DNA from 3 places in the Bacillus sp. ISL-39 genome. Region 2 is predicted to be linked to each of the others. Evidence: riboswitches for the same ligand, from Rfam matches in the RefSeq annotation. Region 2 holds a riboswitch; each other region holds the start of a gene.
What was found. A riboswitch is a leader RNA that binds a small molecule or an ion and turns the genes downstream of it on or off. The one in region 2 is predicted to bind S-adenosylmethionine.
Positions count from the first base shown of each region.

Region 1 (5,166 bases), on a different contig from region 2:
TCAAGGTAAGGGATATGCTGGAAGTAGTTAGCATCCAGCTCGCCTGAATCAAGGGCCTGGTTTGGCACAACATAGTCATTGAATGTCTTGATTTCCATCTCGTAACCTTTTTCTTCAAGTAATGCTTTTGCTTCTTCCAGAATTTCTGCGTGAGGTACGTTTGAAGCACCTACGACGATTTTTTTGCTTTCTTCCTTGCCGCCTTCTCCTCCAGTGTTTTCCTCAGAAGTTCCACAAGCTGCAAGTCCCGCTGTTAAAATTAGTGCTAACAGTGCTAATAACCATTTTTTCATTTCAATTCTCTCCTTTATCTCTTATCTAATTTTCTAGTGAAGAAATCCCCTGCAAACTGGATTATAAACACAATTATCAAAATAATGATGGTGGCCATCAAGGTGACATCATTCCGGCTTCTCTGGAAACCTTCAAGGTATGCCAGGTTCCCAAGTCCGCCTGCGCCGATGACTCCGGCCATCGCAGTGTAACTGACCAGCGCGATTGCCGTCACTGTAATACCGGAAACCAATGCTGGCATCGATTCCGGCAGCAGCACCTTCCAGATGATCGTTGTCGTCTTGGCCCCCATAGACTTTGCTGCTTCAATGACCCCTTTATCAATCTCACGCAAGCCAATTTCAACCATCCTTGCGTAAAATGGAGCCGATCCAATGATCAGTGCAGGCAATGCAGCGTTTTCCCCGATCATCGAGCCCACGATGACCTTTGTAAAAGGAATCAATAGGACGATTAAAATAATGAACGGGATCGATCTGAAAATATTAACAATTGCGCTCAATACTAAATTGACCGGTTTGTTTTCCCAAATATTGCCCTTAGATGTCAAAAACAGCAGCAGTCCCAGGATTGCTCCAAGGATGAAAGTAGCCACAACGGAAATGGCACTCATGTATAGTGTCTCAACTGTCGCTTCCCACATTCTGTCCCAGTTGACATTCGGAAACAATGTCTCAGCCATTCGAAATCACCTCCACGCCGACTTCATGCTGGCCGATATACTCTATTGCCCGGGCTACTTCGCCCTCTTCACCATCAAGATGGATGAACAAGGTTCCATATGAACCATTTTGTGTCTGCGAAATTTTACCCTGGACAATATTGACCGTTATTGAAAACTTACGGATCAAGTTGGTGATCAGCGGCTGTTCGGTCCCTTCACCTACGAATGTCAGCTGGATAACACGACCATGTGGATATCGCTCAAGTAAGTGGTCAACTGTTTCCTTTGTTTCCTCCGGTTCTGTCACCTGCTGGACGAATCTTTTCGTGATTGGCTGCTGTGGATTCTTGAATACTTCCAAAACAGGTCCTGTTTCAACAACCTTTCCGCCTTCCATTACGGCGACACGGTGACAGATTTTCCTGATAACGTGCATTTCATGAGTGATCAGGACGATCGTAAGACCGAGCCTTTTATTAATATCAACAAGGAGATCAAGAATCTGGTCAGTCGTCTGCGGATCAAGTGCTGACGTTGCTTCATCCCCAAGCAGTACCTTAGGATTATTGGCAAGCGCCCTGGCGATTCCGACCCTTTGCTTCTGACCGCCGCTCAACTGGGAAGGATAGGCATCTCCCCGGCCCTCGAGACCTACAAGTGTGATTAACTCTTTTACCCGTTTCTCTCTCTCAGCACTTGGAACTCCTGCAATTTCAAGCGGGAACGCGATATTCTCTGCCACTGTTCTTGACCAGAGCAGGTTGAAATGCTGGAAAATCATGCTGATTTCCTGGCGGGCCTTGCGCAGTTCTGCTCCCTTAATCCTGGAAACTTCCTTTCCGGCTACAACTACAGAACCTGATGTCGGGATCTCCAGCCCATTCAGCATTCGAATCAAAGTACTTTTACCGGCACCACTGTAGCCGATGACTCCGTAGATTTCTCCTTCCTTGACTTCAAGGTTGACATCATCGACTGCCTTAACCTCTCCCTTGTTGGAAGGATAAATCTTTCTGGCATTTTTTATTGTAATCAATTGACTCCCCCTCTTTGCAACCGAGTATTCCACACTTATTAAAACCGTTAAATTTCCCTAAAAATAAGAAGGTTATCAATCTAGTTTCCCATTCCCTAACCGAAAAAATTCAAACTCAGTAAAATCGGGCAATAGGCTCTTATCCTTAACGGGAAAATTGTGCTCTTGTGATAAAATCTTTTCGGACATGCTTTTTGGCTATAACTTTTTAGCATTTATTCGAAAAGAACAAAATAAAAGCCTTCCTGCAAGTGAGCAGAAAGGCATAGTAATAGTGGATTCCTTTCTCTCATCTGTCAAAGCGATCGCTTTGCGTGAATTGGCACCATTTCAGCAAGCAATGCTTACTGACGGTTGCCGGGCTTCATAGGGCACTTCCCTCCACCTCTCTTGATAAGAGCACGCTATTAAATTATCTAATCGGTTTTAAGTTACGAGTGTGATTGTAGCACGGAGTAAAAAAGTGTGTCAATAAAATTATTTTCAAATATTTTCTGGAAGGTTATGGATTTCAAATTTTAGCCGGGACTCCAGGTACTCCGGTCGCTTTTTCGATCGCCTGCTCCAGGTCTTCAATGATGTCCTCAACGTTTTCAATCCCCACTGACAGGCGGATTAAATCTTCAGGAACCCCAGCTGCTTTAAGGCCTTCTGAGTCCAGCTGCTGATGGGTTGTGCTTGCAGGATGGATAATCAGGCTTTTTGCGTCGCCGACGTTCGCGACATGGGACCATAATTCTAATGAGTTGATCAGCTTTGCTCCGGCTTCCCTGCCGCCTTCAATTCCAAAAATGACTACTGCCCCGGCTCCCTTTGGAAGATAACGATCTGCCAATTCTTTGTCAGGATGTGACTCGTGACCTGGATAGCTGACCCATGTAACAGCAGGATGGGACTCAAGGTAACCTACGATTTTACGGGTATTGGCGATATGCTCCTTCATGCGGACATGCAAAGTTTCTATGCCAAGATTGAATTGGAACGCACTCAGCGGACTGAGTGCCGGTCCAAGGTCACGCAAAAGCTGTACTCTTGCCTTTACGATATAGGCGGCAGCACCGATTGCTTCACTGTAGACAATGTTATGGTAGCTGTTGTCCGGCTCATTGAAGCCTGGGAATTTAGGAGACTTCCAATCAAAGTTTCCGCCATCCACAATAATCCCGCCCATGACTGTCCCATTTCCTAATAGCCACTTGGTTGCCGAGTGGACGACGATATCTGCGCCATGTTCAATTGGCCGGCATAGATATGGTGTTGCAAATGTGTTATCGATGATCAGCGGAACACCTGCTTCGTGAGCAACTTCGGCCACAGCTTCAATATCCAGAACCCTGAGACTTGGATTGCCGATTGTTTCTGCATAGACTGCTTTTGTTTTTGGAGTGATCGCCTTTCGGAAATTTTCAGGATCAACAGAATCAACTAAGTGAACTTTTATTCCATACTTTGGAAGGGTGACAGCAAATAGATTGTATGTGCCCCCATATAGATTAGCGGCAGCGACAATCTCATCACCCGCATGCGCAATGTTCAGGATGGCCATCGTGATGGCAGACATCCCGCTTGATAAAGCGAGCGCACCTACACCGCCTTCAAGCAAAGCCACTTTTTCTTCCAGGGCAGTAACAGTCGGATTATGTATCCTTGAATAAATATAACCCGGTTCTTTAAGTGCAAATAAATCTGCTGCATGTTCTGTGTTTTCGAATTGGAATGCATTGCTCGAATAAATTGGTACTGCCCTTGCTCCGGTCACCGGGTCTGGTGACTGGCCGCCATGTACCCCCAGCGTTTCTATCCTGTAAGTCTTTTGCTCATTAGTCATCTCCATCTCTCCAATCTAAATAATTTATCTGAAAAAACAAAAACCCTCTTCCTAAGAAGAGGGTCATTTATCATCTCTCCTTATCTTTTCAGAGCAAAAACTCTGCTGGAATTAGCACCGTGTTTCACAACCGGTTGCCGGGCTTCATGGGGCCAGTCCCTCCGCCTCTCTGGATAAGAATATTCAATTTCGTTTTTACTGCGTTAAAGTGATAATAGCACGTCACAAATTACCAGTCAATATATTTAGATTATTCAGATATAAATTTATACACGAACTGGTCCCGCAAGATAAAATAACGATTCCAAAACCAATTGGGCGCGAAAAGGACAATCAGTTGTAAAATAATTCATCTTTATTCCTTGCAGCAATTTAAGATTCCCATCAAATAAATGCTCAAAATACGCATTCATCCCCGAGATTGTTGCAGTTTTTCCCGTATCCATACAGGGATCACAGCGGGCAACCCTGCCATCCTTAAAAGACATGTAGTAGGTGTTACCCTCTGCTTCTATTTTTAAGATTAAATCCAGTTTTTTTACTAGTTGCAGAATATGCTCTTTGTTGGGAATCTCATTCACAAACCTGTCTATTCGTTCTTGCATTCCGATCAACTCCCTCATATTACATATTCCTTGTAATTAGGGAAAAACCTGTTGGAATCCTTCGACAAATAATTCGATGAAAAATGAATTTACATCGTGAATAACGTAAAAAAGACAATACCGTGTGATATTTCGGCATTGTCTTTCATTTCCCGAGAAATATATCCAAAGAAATACAGTAATCAAGCCGTTTTTGTATTCACTATGCCGGATTTTGGCTTATCCATCGTTTTGAAGACTACGAAGAAATAAGTGGATCCAACTAAATACAGACCAGCAGTGATAGTAAAAACTGTTGCATATCCCCAATAGGTACCGTATTTCAAGACAATCCCAGTCGATACCGGCCCCATCACTGCCCAGCCGAGATTAAACACCATTTGATTCACAGAGTTGGCCAAACCCTTCATGGAATCATCAACCTTCGACATCATTAACGACATCTGGATTGGATTGCCCGCGTTCATTAGTGCCTGACGGAATAAAAAGCCTAGAGCTGCCAGCCAAAAATTCTGAGTGTACGCTGTCAGCAGCAAAAACGGCAAAGAAAGCATCTGTAAAACAACTACCGCTCTTACTTCCCCAAGTCTGCGCACAACCAAAGGCCCGATGATCATCGCTACAGCTGTTGCTCCCTGCCCCAGTGAAATGACCAGGCCAATCAATGAATTGGAAGCCATGAACCGATCCGCAAAATAGAGGTTCAAGTATGGGATGACCAATCCTGCTCCAAAGCCTA
Region 1 is NZ_JAGGQM010000028.1:102,380-107,545, reverse strand. Features, by position in the region: gene J7E37_RS19500 (MetQ/NlpA family ABC transporter substrate-binding protein) at 1-293, opposite strand, end outside; gene J7E37_RS19495 (methionine ABC transporter permease) at 308-976, opposite strand; gene J7E37_RS19490 (methionine ABC transporter ATP-binding protein) at 969-1,994, opposite strand; SAM riboswitch class I at 2,281-2,394, opposite strand; gene J7E37_RS19485 (O-acetylhomoserine aminocarboxypropyltransferase/cysteine synthase family protein) at 2,506-3,822, opposite strand; SAM riboswitch class I at 3,900-4,002, opposite strand; gene J7E37_RS19480 (hypothetical protein) at 4,089-4,427, opposite strand; gene J7E37_RS19475 (MFS transporter) at 4,610-5,166, opposite strand, start outside.
Region 1: it holds a riboswitch for S-adenosylmethionine, as region 2 does, so the genes downstream of both, J7E37_RS19485 (O-acetylhomoserine aminocarboxypropyltransferase/cysteine synthase family protein) here and J7E37_RS18720 (methionine ABC transporter ATP-binding protein) in region 2, are expected to answer to the same signal.

Region 2 (5,166 bases):
TCATTTGCAAGGGCAATCTTTCCGCCTTCCGGAATATCTTTCACGTCTTTGTATTTATCTGAGTAAATACCCATTGGTGCGATCACAGTAGTAGCGATTGGTACAAGATTTAAATTATGTTCCTTGATAAACGCATCAAAATAGGAAACAGTCTGGAATGAGTTGGCATCCAATTCACCTTCGGCTAGGGCAAGGTTTGGCTGGACATAGTCTGAGAAAGTGACGATTTCGACATCAATTCCTTCTTTTTCCGCTTTTTTAGCGACAAAATCCCAGACCCTGTGATCCGTGCCGCTGACGCCAAGTTTCACTTTGACGGTTTCTTCGCTTTTCGCGGATGATGAAGAACTGGAGCATGCCGTGCCGAATACTGCGAGACTAAGTACAATCAATGCTAATAAAAGTTTTTTCATTTTGATTTCCTCCTGGTTATCTTCTTCTGATTTTTTTAGCTGATATATTTCCAAGGGATTGAAGTCCCTGAACCATTACAATCAAGATGCCAACGGTGATGAACATCGTCTGGGTATCAAAACGCTGGTAGCCATATGTAATCGCCAGGTCGCCCAGTCCGCCGCCGCCGATTGCCCCTGCCATTGCTGATGCACCGATCAATCCAACAGTCGCAATCGTAAAAGCGAGGATCAGCGAGCTCATCGCTTCGGGTAGAATGAATTTGAAGACAATCTGCCAGGGAGTGGCTCCCATTGATTCGGCTGCCTCAATCACGCCCGGATCCACTTCCAGCAGGGAATTCTCTACCAATCTGGCAATATACGGACCTGCATAGAAGACGAGCGGCACGACAGCCGCGGCTGTACCAATTGACGTGCCAACAATCAGCCGGGTCAGCGGTATGATTGCGACCAGCAGGATGATGAATGGCACAGAGCGGAAGACGTTGATAACGCTGTTGAGTACATTGAAGACAGGTGCGTTTTCAAGCAAATGGCCTTTCCTGGTGACCACAAGCGCGATTCCCAGCGGCACTCCGAGGACTGCCGAAAACAGAAGCGAGAACGCCACCATTTGCAGTGTTTCAATTAAAGCCTGAATAATTTGCTCTGAGTTAACTAGCATGTGCTGTCACTTCCTTTATGCTTACTTTTTGTTGATCGATAAAATTAAGAGCTCTCAAAATTTCTTTATCACTGCCCTGGAACTCGACAATCAGGTTTCCGAAAGGTATACCTTGAAGCTCTGTGATATTGCCGAAAAGAACATTGACATTGATATCGAATTTCTTTGATAGCTGGGAAAGAAGCGGCTGACCGGCTGAATCTCCGACAAAATTGATTCGGAATACCTTATTCAGTCCTGAGTGTCCTTCAATAATCCTGTGCACGGAATCAGGAATACTGTCATTCATGATGGTGCTGACGAAATTTCTTGCAGTTTCTGTTTTAGGTGATGAAAAAACACTGAAGACAGTGTCTTCTTCGATGATTCTTCCATCCTCGATGACAGCAACTCTGTCACAAATTTCACGGATGACGGACATTTCATGGGTAATGATTAAAATCGTTATGTTGTACTCCTTGTTGATTTTTTTCAAAAGCTGCAGGATCGAACTGGTTGTCTGCGGGTCAAGCGCAGATGTCGCTTCATCGCAAAGCAGGATTTTCGGCTGAGTTGCCAGAGCCCGGGCAATTCCGATTCGCTGCTTCTGGCCTCCCGATAGCTGGTCTGGATAATTGTCAGCTTTATCAGCCAGGCCGACAAAGTCGAGGAGCTGATAGACCCGCTCTTTAATTTTGGCTTTTGGAAGTTTTGCGAGAATGAGCGGCATCGCGACATTATCAAAAACAGTTTTCGAGTTTAACAGATTGAAATGCTGGAATACCATGCCGATATTCTTTTTTATCTCCCTGACTTCTTTTACTGAAAGGGAAGTCATGTCGCAGCCATCCACAATCACCCTGCCTGATGTGGGCCGTTCCAGTAAATTTACACAGCGGATCAGCGAGCTTTTTCCTGCACCGCTAAAACCAATGACTCCGAATATCTCTCCTTCTTTGATTTCCAGATCAATTCCATTCAGTGCCGCTACCTTGTTCCCGCGGCTTTCATACACTTTTTCCACTTGCTCAAATGTGATCATCAGTCTTCCTCCTTTGTGGATTATAAAAAAAGCCCTCTTCCTGGAAACAGGAAGAGGGCATGCCGCAACGATTGCTGGACAATATCTCTTCTTATCTCCCAAGCTCATGCTTGCTGGATTTGGCACAGTCCTCAATGTGAGTCCGCTGCCGAGGCTTCATAGGGCCAGTCCCTCCGCCTCTCTTGATAAGAAAGTATCGATATGGATTTGTAGGTGGGGATCTTTTGAAAAAGCTGTTTTCGTAAAGATTGTTGTTAAAATCCTAAAGCCGATTTTAACGTAATTAAGAATGTCATTTTGCTGTTCGGTATAAAGTTTGCCTGCTCTTTTCTCACAAAGAGTCAACTTTGGGAAGAAAAATAGGCAATTCAATCCTTTTTTGTAGTCAATAGCAACAAAGTTTGAGAAAAGAGCCTTTGAAAAACAAAAAGTCCCCTTCAGAAAGAAGAGGACATCAAGTGAAAAGTCGGCCTCTTCTTATCTGTCAAGCTCATGCTTGCTGGATTTGGCACAGTCCTCCAAAGGAGTCCGCTGCCGAGGTGTCATAGGGCCAGTCCCTCAACCTCTCTTGATAAGAAGTAACAATATTCGGTTTTAAATCTTGTTTACTACTCTAATGCTGCAAAGAGTGTGTGTCAATCATTTTCTTAGGAATTTTTTTTAAAATCCAAAAATGGGAAAATAGAAGCATTTAGAAATTAAGGGGAAGTTCATTGGGGAAAGAGTGCCAAAGCTATCTGAAATCCAGACAGGAATTCGGGCTAGGATTCTATTAAAGTCCGGTTCGTTTTAGACTGGAATTTTACGTCGTAGCAAGAGGCCGAAAAATGGCATATTATAAGTTGCTTTACTTTTATTATGGAGAAAGCTGTAGTAACAGGTGTCAGTCCAATCATTATCCTTGAAGTTGAAATTGTTCAGCGAAGGAAAATTATGTTCTTCGCAGGGAAAATTGATCAAGCCGAATACAGTGTTGCATTTTTGCCGTATTGTCACAACGAATGATTAGCCCGTATATGGGAAAAAGCAAGATTTATACGGAAGTGCTGAAAGGGAAGAATCATTTTGTTAATGCTATTAAGCAAACAAAATATAACGGAACGCTGTCAAAAAATAGTTGGCAGCCTACAGTTATATATTAATATTCACCCTTTTAAGTAACTAAAATAGTACTAAAGAAAGAATTTATAAATTTCAAAAAAATAAATTGCATTAATCCTACTGGTATGGTAGGATTTATTCCAACGCGAACCACTACCCAACACAAACCAATTCCGTTTAACGTTTTCTGCATTGAAAAGAAATCATTTTAAGCTGCACAAACAGCAAAGCATTCCTGGGTAGACAATAATTTAGGGAGGCGAAGCCGCTTGAAAACAGAGGAGACGGAAGAACTCTATAAAGTTCTGGAAAATATGCTGAAAACTTTAAAGTTCGGATCCATCACATTGGTTGTCCAGGATGGCAGGATAGTCCAAATTGAGAAAAATGAAAAGGTTCGTCTCCAATCAAATAAGAAACGCTGATAAGAAACGCTGACTAGAAAAACTAGAGGCGGTCTCCATCATTCTTGATGGGAGACTGCCTTTTTTTTATAAGAATGGGAGGATGGAGTTATGTCTGCTGCAGTAACTTATCAAAACTGGAAGGAAGTTTCCGGGGATTTTACTCATGATGATGAGACCAAAGGAGCCTTTTCTGTCCTGGATTGGGCGTACAGGACATACCCGGAGGAAGAGATTGTATATGCGTCCAGCTTCGGTGCAGAAGCGATTGTGTTAATCGATCTCATCCAGCAGATTAAGCCGGATGCACATATTGTCTTTTTGGATACCGGACTGCACTTTCCGGAGACCTATCAGGTCATTGACGAAATACAAGCCCGCTTTCCGTCTCTAAGGATTGAGAAAAAAGAACCTGAAATGAGTCTTGAAGAGCAGGGTGCGCAATATGGGTCAGCACTGTGGCTGAGAGATCCAAACGAGTGCTGTAATATCCGCAAGGTGATTCCGCTGCAGAAAACTCTGACAGCGAAAAAAGCGTGGATATCTGGACTGCGCAGGGAGCAATCTCCCACAAGAGCAAACACGGATTTTGTCAACAAGGATGAGAAATTCCGAAATATCAAAATCTGTCCATTGATTCATTGGAGCTGGGATGATGTCTGGAATTACATCCGCGAAAAGGGGCTGCCTTATAATGCCCTGCATGATCAACAATATCCAAGCATTGGCTGCCTTCCTTGTACAAAGCCTGTCACTGCTGATGGTGACTCACGAGCTGGCCGCTGGTCTGGAAGCGGCAAGACGGAATGCGGGCTGCATGCCCGCTAAAGGAGGCCTTTCCAATGCTTACTAACATTGCCATTCTTCTGGGTTTATTTTTTGCTATGAACATAGGGGGCAGCGGGGCGGCAGCTTCAATGGGGATTTCATACGGTTCAGGGGTCGTCAAAAAAGGATTGGGCTTGCTGCTGTGCAGTATCGCTGTCTTTCTTGGAGCCTGGCTTGGAGGAGGTGAAGTAGTCAAAACGATGGGCAGCGGGATTGTCCCGGAGAGCACATTCACCGTTCAAATTGCCTTGATTGTTGTCGCCTCAGCCGCTTTGTCCTTGTTTTTGGCAAACATTTTTGGCATTCCTCTTTCAACAAGTGAAGTGGCTGTCGGATCTGTGGTTGGTGCAGGACTTGTTTACCAATCCGTATTCGTTGGCAAACTTCTCTGGATCATGTCTTTTTGGCTCCTGACACCCATCATTGCCTTTGTTTTAGCGATTTTTGCTTCCAGTTTTTTAAAAAACAAACGCGTCAAAAACTGGGTGGAGTCGCGTAGGGCAATTCCAATTCTGTCAGTCATGGTGGTAGTAATGGGCCTGTTTGAAGCCTTTTCGGCAGGAATGAACAATGTGGCAAATGCAGTTGGCCCGCTGGTGGGCGCGGGCATTTTATCATCCGGGGACGGGATTTTCTGGGGCGGTTTGTTTGTAGCTTTTGGGGTTGTTCTTTTCGGACGGCGTGTCGTGGAGACAAACGGGAAGAAAATCACGAAGCTCAGGCTGGAAGAGG
Region 2 is NZ_JAGGQM010000027.1:55,860-61,025, forward strand. Features, by position in the region: gene J7E37_RS18710 (MetQ/NlpA family ABC transporter substrate-binding protein) at 1-413, opposite strand, end outside; gene J7E37_RS18715 (methionine ABC transporter permease) at 430-1,080, opposite strand; gene J7E37_RS18720 (methionine ABC transporter ATP-binding protein) at 1,070-2,101, opposite strand; SAM riboswitch class I at 2,190-2,293, opposite strand; SAM riboswitch class I at 2,576-2,679, opposite strand; gene J7E37_RS18725 (YezD family protein) at 3,517-3,627, shown strand; gene J7E37_RS18730 (phosphoadenylyl-sulfate reductase) at 3,718-4,434, shown strand; gene J7E37_RS18735 (sulfate permease) at 4,449-5,166, shown strand, end outside.

Region 3 (5,166 bases), on a different contig from region 2:
ACATTATTGTCAATTGTATGGACATGGAGGCTGCAGCCAGCATTTGTCCTTTTGTATACCTCAACATGGAGCAGCGTCTCAGCTGATGGCTTTAAATGGGTATCCTCAACCGGCCGGCCAAATTGGTCAACCAGCAAAAAGTCCTCGTCCGTTCTTTTCCTCTTATCTTTCCCGCTTGCCGTTACAAGGAATTGTACCGGCTCGTTGTTCACTTTGATCGCCAGGTTGCCGCTCGTTCCCATAAACCAGTCACGCTCTGCCAGTTCAGTCTTTACATCCGCCAATTCTTCCCACTTACCTTCTAAAATGCTCATCCTCTCACCCCTGTCTCAGTTTTAAGAGCTTCAATACAGTCATAAAACGTTTCAAATGGTCTATATGCGATTTCCCACTCTTCGCATTTATCCTTCAAGTAATCTCTAGCCAGTACAAGATCTGCTTTTTTGGCAGCTTCCAAATCTGTTACGGAATCCCCGATGACGATTTTATAAGCATCGCTTTGTTCTAATCTTCTCATGATTGTTGGTTTGCAGCAGCCGCAATCATTTGAACACTGATCATCGCAGCTGTTTGGCCATTCAATTTTTATTGTTTCGCCGGAAAAATCTGAACCGTTGCAGTAGATGCCTGTTATCGGTCCGAATGGTTCAATGATTGGTTCGAGAAAAAAGTCAATACCGCCGCTGACGATGTAAACAGGAATTCCTTCTTCATGGGCAAAATCAAGAAACTCCTGAAAACCCGGACGGATCCTAGCCTTCTCTTTAGCAAACTGAATAATTTCTTCCTTCTTGGAGACCGGAAGGAGGGAAAACATTTTCCCTACTCCTTCCCTGATTGAAATACTGCGGTCAAGCACCGCTTCTTTTATTTCATCCCAGCCATCAGGCGCGAATTCCTTCATGATCGCTATGATATTATCCTTTTCGGTTACTGTTCCGTCAAAGTCACAAAAAATCACTGGCTGACTCACTTTGCCACCGCCTCTGACGAACCCCAAAGAGCAATAGCAGCTTTCAACTCATCATGCTCAAGTGCGCCTTCTTCAAGTGTTTTTCCTTGAAGTACGGTATCAATTGCCTGTCTGAATGCCTTCCCGCCGCCCTGTGCTCCACGAGGATGTCCATGGACGCCTCCACCAGCATTTATGATTGAATCCACACCGAAATCTTTTATAAGCAGCGGTACCATTCCAGGATGAATGCCTGCTGATGGAACCGGGAATGTCCTTGTGAATTGATCCTCAGCAGTCAGTGCCTCGGCTATTGATAACGCCTGCTGCTTTTCGAGTGCCACACTTCCATAAGGTGACGGGAACAGCGAGAAGTCAGCCCCGGCATAGCGGAGTAATTTTCCCAGAAGCAAAGAATGTGAAAAACCATATTCATCAGCCGATGTCAGCGCACCGCTTACTGCAGGGTGAGCCATGATTGGGATGCCGATTTCATCATCTTCCCTTAGTTCCTGTAAAACATCCAGGCCATAGGCAAACACATTGAACAACAGTGCGTCGGCTCCAAGTTCAGCCGCTTTTCTTGCTTTGTCCTTCAACTGTAAGGTTCTTCCTGTTAGATTGGCAGCATATAAGGTTCTGTGCCCAGTAGATTCATATACTTCTTCAAGGACCTCTTTACCAAGAGCGATCCTTTTTTCAAAAGGTGTAAGCTCATTTTCAAACAGTATTTCATCGTCCTTGATCAGATCAACACCACCAAGGCTTTGTTCTTTAAGCTGTTTTAGCAGAAAGTCCATATCACGTCCGATGACACCTTTGAAGATGCTCATTAGCAATGGACGATCATAAACACCAAGCTTGCTCCTGATTCCTTCAATTCCAAAACGCGGACCCGGAAAGTCTTTCTTTAATTCATCTCCAAATTCCAGATCGATAAGTTTTACCTTGCCATCAAGCGATAGTTTTCCAAAAACTGTTGTAAGAATGGCTGGCAGGTCTGGAGAAAAATTGAGAGCAGGGTAAGCGATTTTGATTGTTGCCACTGTCTCTGAATTGTTGTCCTTACTTGAACCTTCAACAGAAACCACTCTCCCCTTATGTTTTCTCAATTGTTTTTGATCCAGTTCCGGCAAATCAGTCCAGGACCCTACCGTCAGCCCAAGCGCGATTCCCTCTGCTTTTATCTCCGGGTTATGTTTAGCATCATGGATTATATATGTCGCTGTAATTTCACTCATGAGGATCAATCCTTTCATTACTTGTGGACCCATTATTATTTTGGGCATAAAAAAACCTCTTCACAAAGAAGAGGTTAGAAAATACACTAAACTCTTCTCATCTTTCAGCTTTCGCTGCAAGAATTAGCACCGTGCCCAGCTAAATGCTGGATCGGTTGCCGGGCTTCATCGGGCTCGTCCCTCCGCCTGCTCTTGATAAGAAAATAATTTAATCAAGTTATTTAATTGGTTAAAGTGAATTTGTTAATTAGGATTATGTCAGGTTCGTAAATCAATGTCAACTATTTTTTTTGAATATTTCCAAGCTTTCAATCCTGCCAACTGCTTCACGCAATCTTTCTTCCGAAGTCAGCAAGCCAACCCTCACAAAACCCTCGCCATGCTCACCAAACCCTACACCTGGCGCAACTGCTATGTGTGCTTTTTCCAGCAAGAAATCCGCGAATTCAACTGAAGTGAATGGTTCTGGAACCTTCAGCCAGGCAAAAAATGAGCCTTTTGGAGCAGTCACCTCCCAGCCAATTTTTGTAAGACCGTCAATAAGTACGTTTCTTCTAGATTCATATAAATCATTCAGTTCAGCAACGCATTCTTGCGATCCCAGCAAAGCTTCTGCTGCAGCTTCCTGCACAGCACCAAACAAGCTGACATACATATGGTCCTGGAGCAAGTTGATTGCGGCTATTACACTCTTGTTCCCTGCCGCAAAGCCAACACGCCATCCAGCCATATTATATGTTTTTGACAATGTATAGATCTCGATCCCCACTTCCCTTGCATCCTCGGACTGTAAAAAGCTTTGCGGGCGGTTCCCGTCAAAGCCAATCGCTCCATAAGCAAAATCGTGTACTACACAAATTTCATTTTTTCGTGCCAGCTCGATTGTCTGATCAAAAAATTCTTTATCAGCCACTGCACCTGTAGGATTATTTGGGTAGTTGAGGAACATCAGCTTTGCTTTATCCAATTGATCTGAGCTTAACTCATCATAATCAGGCAGAAAGTCATTTTCTTCACGGAGTGGCATGGTCACCATCTTTGCCCTGGCAATCTCGACTCCAGACCAGTAGTCAGGATAGCCGGGATCTGGAACGAGAATTGTGTCCCCAGGATTCAACAGGCATTGAGGTATTTCTACGAGACCGGCTTTACCCCCGAATAGGATGGCAATTTCCTCTTCCGGATTAAGATCGACCCCATATTCTCTTTTATAAAACGCTGCTGCTGCTTCTTTTAACGAGCGAAAACCCCTGAAAGGCGAATACTTATGGTTAACCGGATTATCCGCAGCTTGCTTCAACCTTTCAACAATGTGCTGTGGAGTCGGCTGGTCAGGGTTCCCCTGCCCCAGATTTATTATGTCTGCCCCTTTTTCTGTATAAGCGCCCACCTTTTGCACCAGTGAAGCAAAAAATTGCTTGGGCAGGCTTTTCAGTAAATCTGATTGTGGAAATTCCATCTTCTCACCTGCTTAGAAAATATGTTATTATTTCAAAATTTTAATTGAAATTCTAGTCACAAATGATATAACGTAAAGAGTAACTTGTAAAGATATAATTTTCAGAAAGTATGGCGGTGATGAAGGATGAAATTTAAAATTGCATGCCTGCAAATGGATATTGCCTTTGGGGATCCTGCACAAAACTACAAAAACGCATCTAAACTGATTGCAGAGGCAAACTCTCAAAAACCTGATATCATAATCCTTCCGGAGCTCTGGACTACAGGGTATGACCTGAATAATTTAAAAAACACTGCGGAAGAGGATGCACAAGCAGCCAAAGCGTTTTTCAAGGATGCTGCCTTGGAATACAACTCCCATTTCATAGGCGGTTCTGTTGCCAATAAAACAGAATCAGGCATTGAAAATACATTGCTTGTATTTGATAAAAATGGAGTACATGCGGGAACCTACAGCAAGCTTCACTTGTTCAAGCTAATGGATGAGCATTTGTATCTGGCTGCCGGGAAGGAAAAGGGGTTGTTCTCTTTGGATGGCCACAAATTTGCCGGCCTGATCTGCTATGATATCCGGTTCCCGGAATGGGTCCGTGCCCATGCACTCCATGATGTCGAAGCGATGTTTGTTGTCGCTGAATGGCCAATCCAGAGGTTGGAACACTGGCGGGCATTGCTCATCGCCCGTGCAATCGAGAACCAATGCTTTGTAGTAGCCTGCAACCGTGCTGGTTCAGACCCTAACAATACTTTCGCCGGCCATTCATTGGTCATTAACCCATGGGGTGAAGTGATCGCTGAAGGTGGAGAAGGCGAGGAAATCCTCCTGGCGGAAATCGAGCTTGACGAGGTTAAGGAAGCAAGGAGCAAGATTCCTATCTTTACGGATCGCAGGCCAGAACTATATTAAAACAAAAAGCGGAGGCGACTGCCCAACTCCGACAAGCGTTGGAGGGCCTGACAGTGAAGTCGCTCTTTGACTTCATTGGCAGGACCGAAACGTCTCGAGGAGTTAGGAGCCGCAGCTAGACAAGCGTCTCGAGGTGCTAGGCGCTGGAGCTGGATTAGGAAAACCCAATAGTTATTCACACTTGTTTGATTCTCTAAACACTATGAAAAACCGCCCAGGGACAATGCCTAGGGCGGTTTTAATGCTGTTCTAGAGGGAAATCACTCAGGTTTTGCCCACATTTCTTCAGGGTTCAATTCATAAATCCCATTTTCACGATACATGTAATGATTGATGATGAACTCTCTTCTGATTGTCGCATAATCCTCGTGGAACTTCGTGATATATTCGTTCAGATCCTTTTCCGGATATTTTTTTCCGGCTTTCAAACCTCGGACCATGTATTCAAATACCATCAGTCTCTTCTTCCGTTGTGCCGGTATATTTTTTAATTTACCGTCTTTCGTAAAGAAATTATCGATCACCTTTTGCCTTTCGATATTTTGTTCAATCATAGCTTCCACCTTCCCTTCTTTTTTCTCGATTAACCTGCCTAGCGTCCTTGC
Region 3 is NZ_JAGGQM010000002.1:721,812-726,977, forward strand. Features, by position in the region: gene J7E37_RS05400 (methylthioribulose 1-phosphate dehydratase) at 1-314, opposite strand, end outside; gene J7E37_RS05405 (2-hydroxy-3-keto-5-methylthiopentenyl-1-phosphate phosphatase) at 311-973, opposite strand; gene mtnW (2,3-diketo-5-methylthiopentyl-1-phosphate enolase) at 970-2,193, opposite strand; SAM riboswitch class I at 2,288-2,395, opposite strand; gene J7E37_RS05415 (pyridoxal phosphate-dependent aminotransferase) at 2,471-3,652, opposite strand; gene J7E37_RS05420 (carbon-nitrogen family hydrolase) at 3,779-4,561, shown strand; gene J7E37_RS05425 (DUF2087 domain-containing protein) at 4,822-5,166, opposite strand, start outside.
Region 3: it holds a riboswitch for S-adenosylmethionine, as region 2 does, so the genes downstream of both, mtnW (2,3-diketo-5-methylthiopentyl-1-phosphate enolase) here and J7E37_RS18720 (methionine ABC transporter ATP-binding protein) in region 2, are expected to answer to the same signal.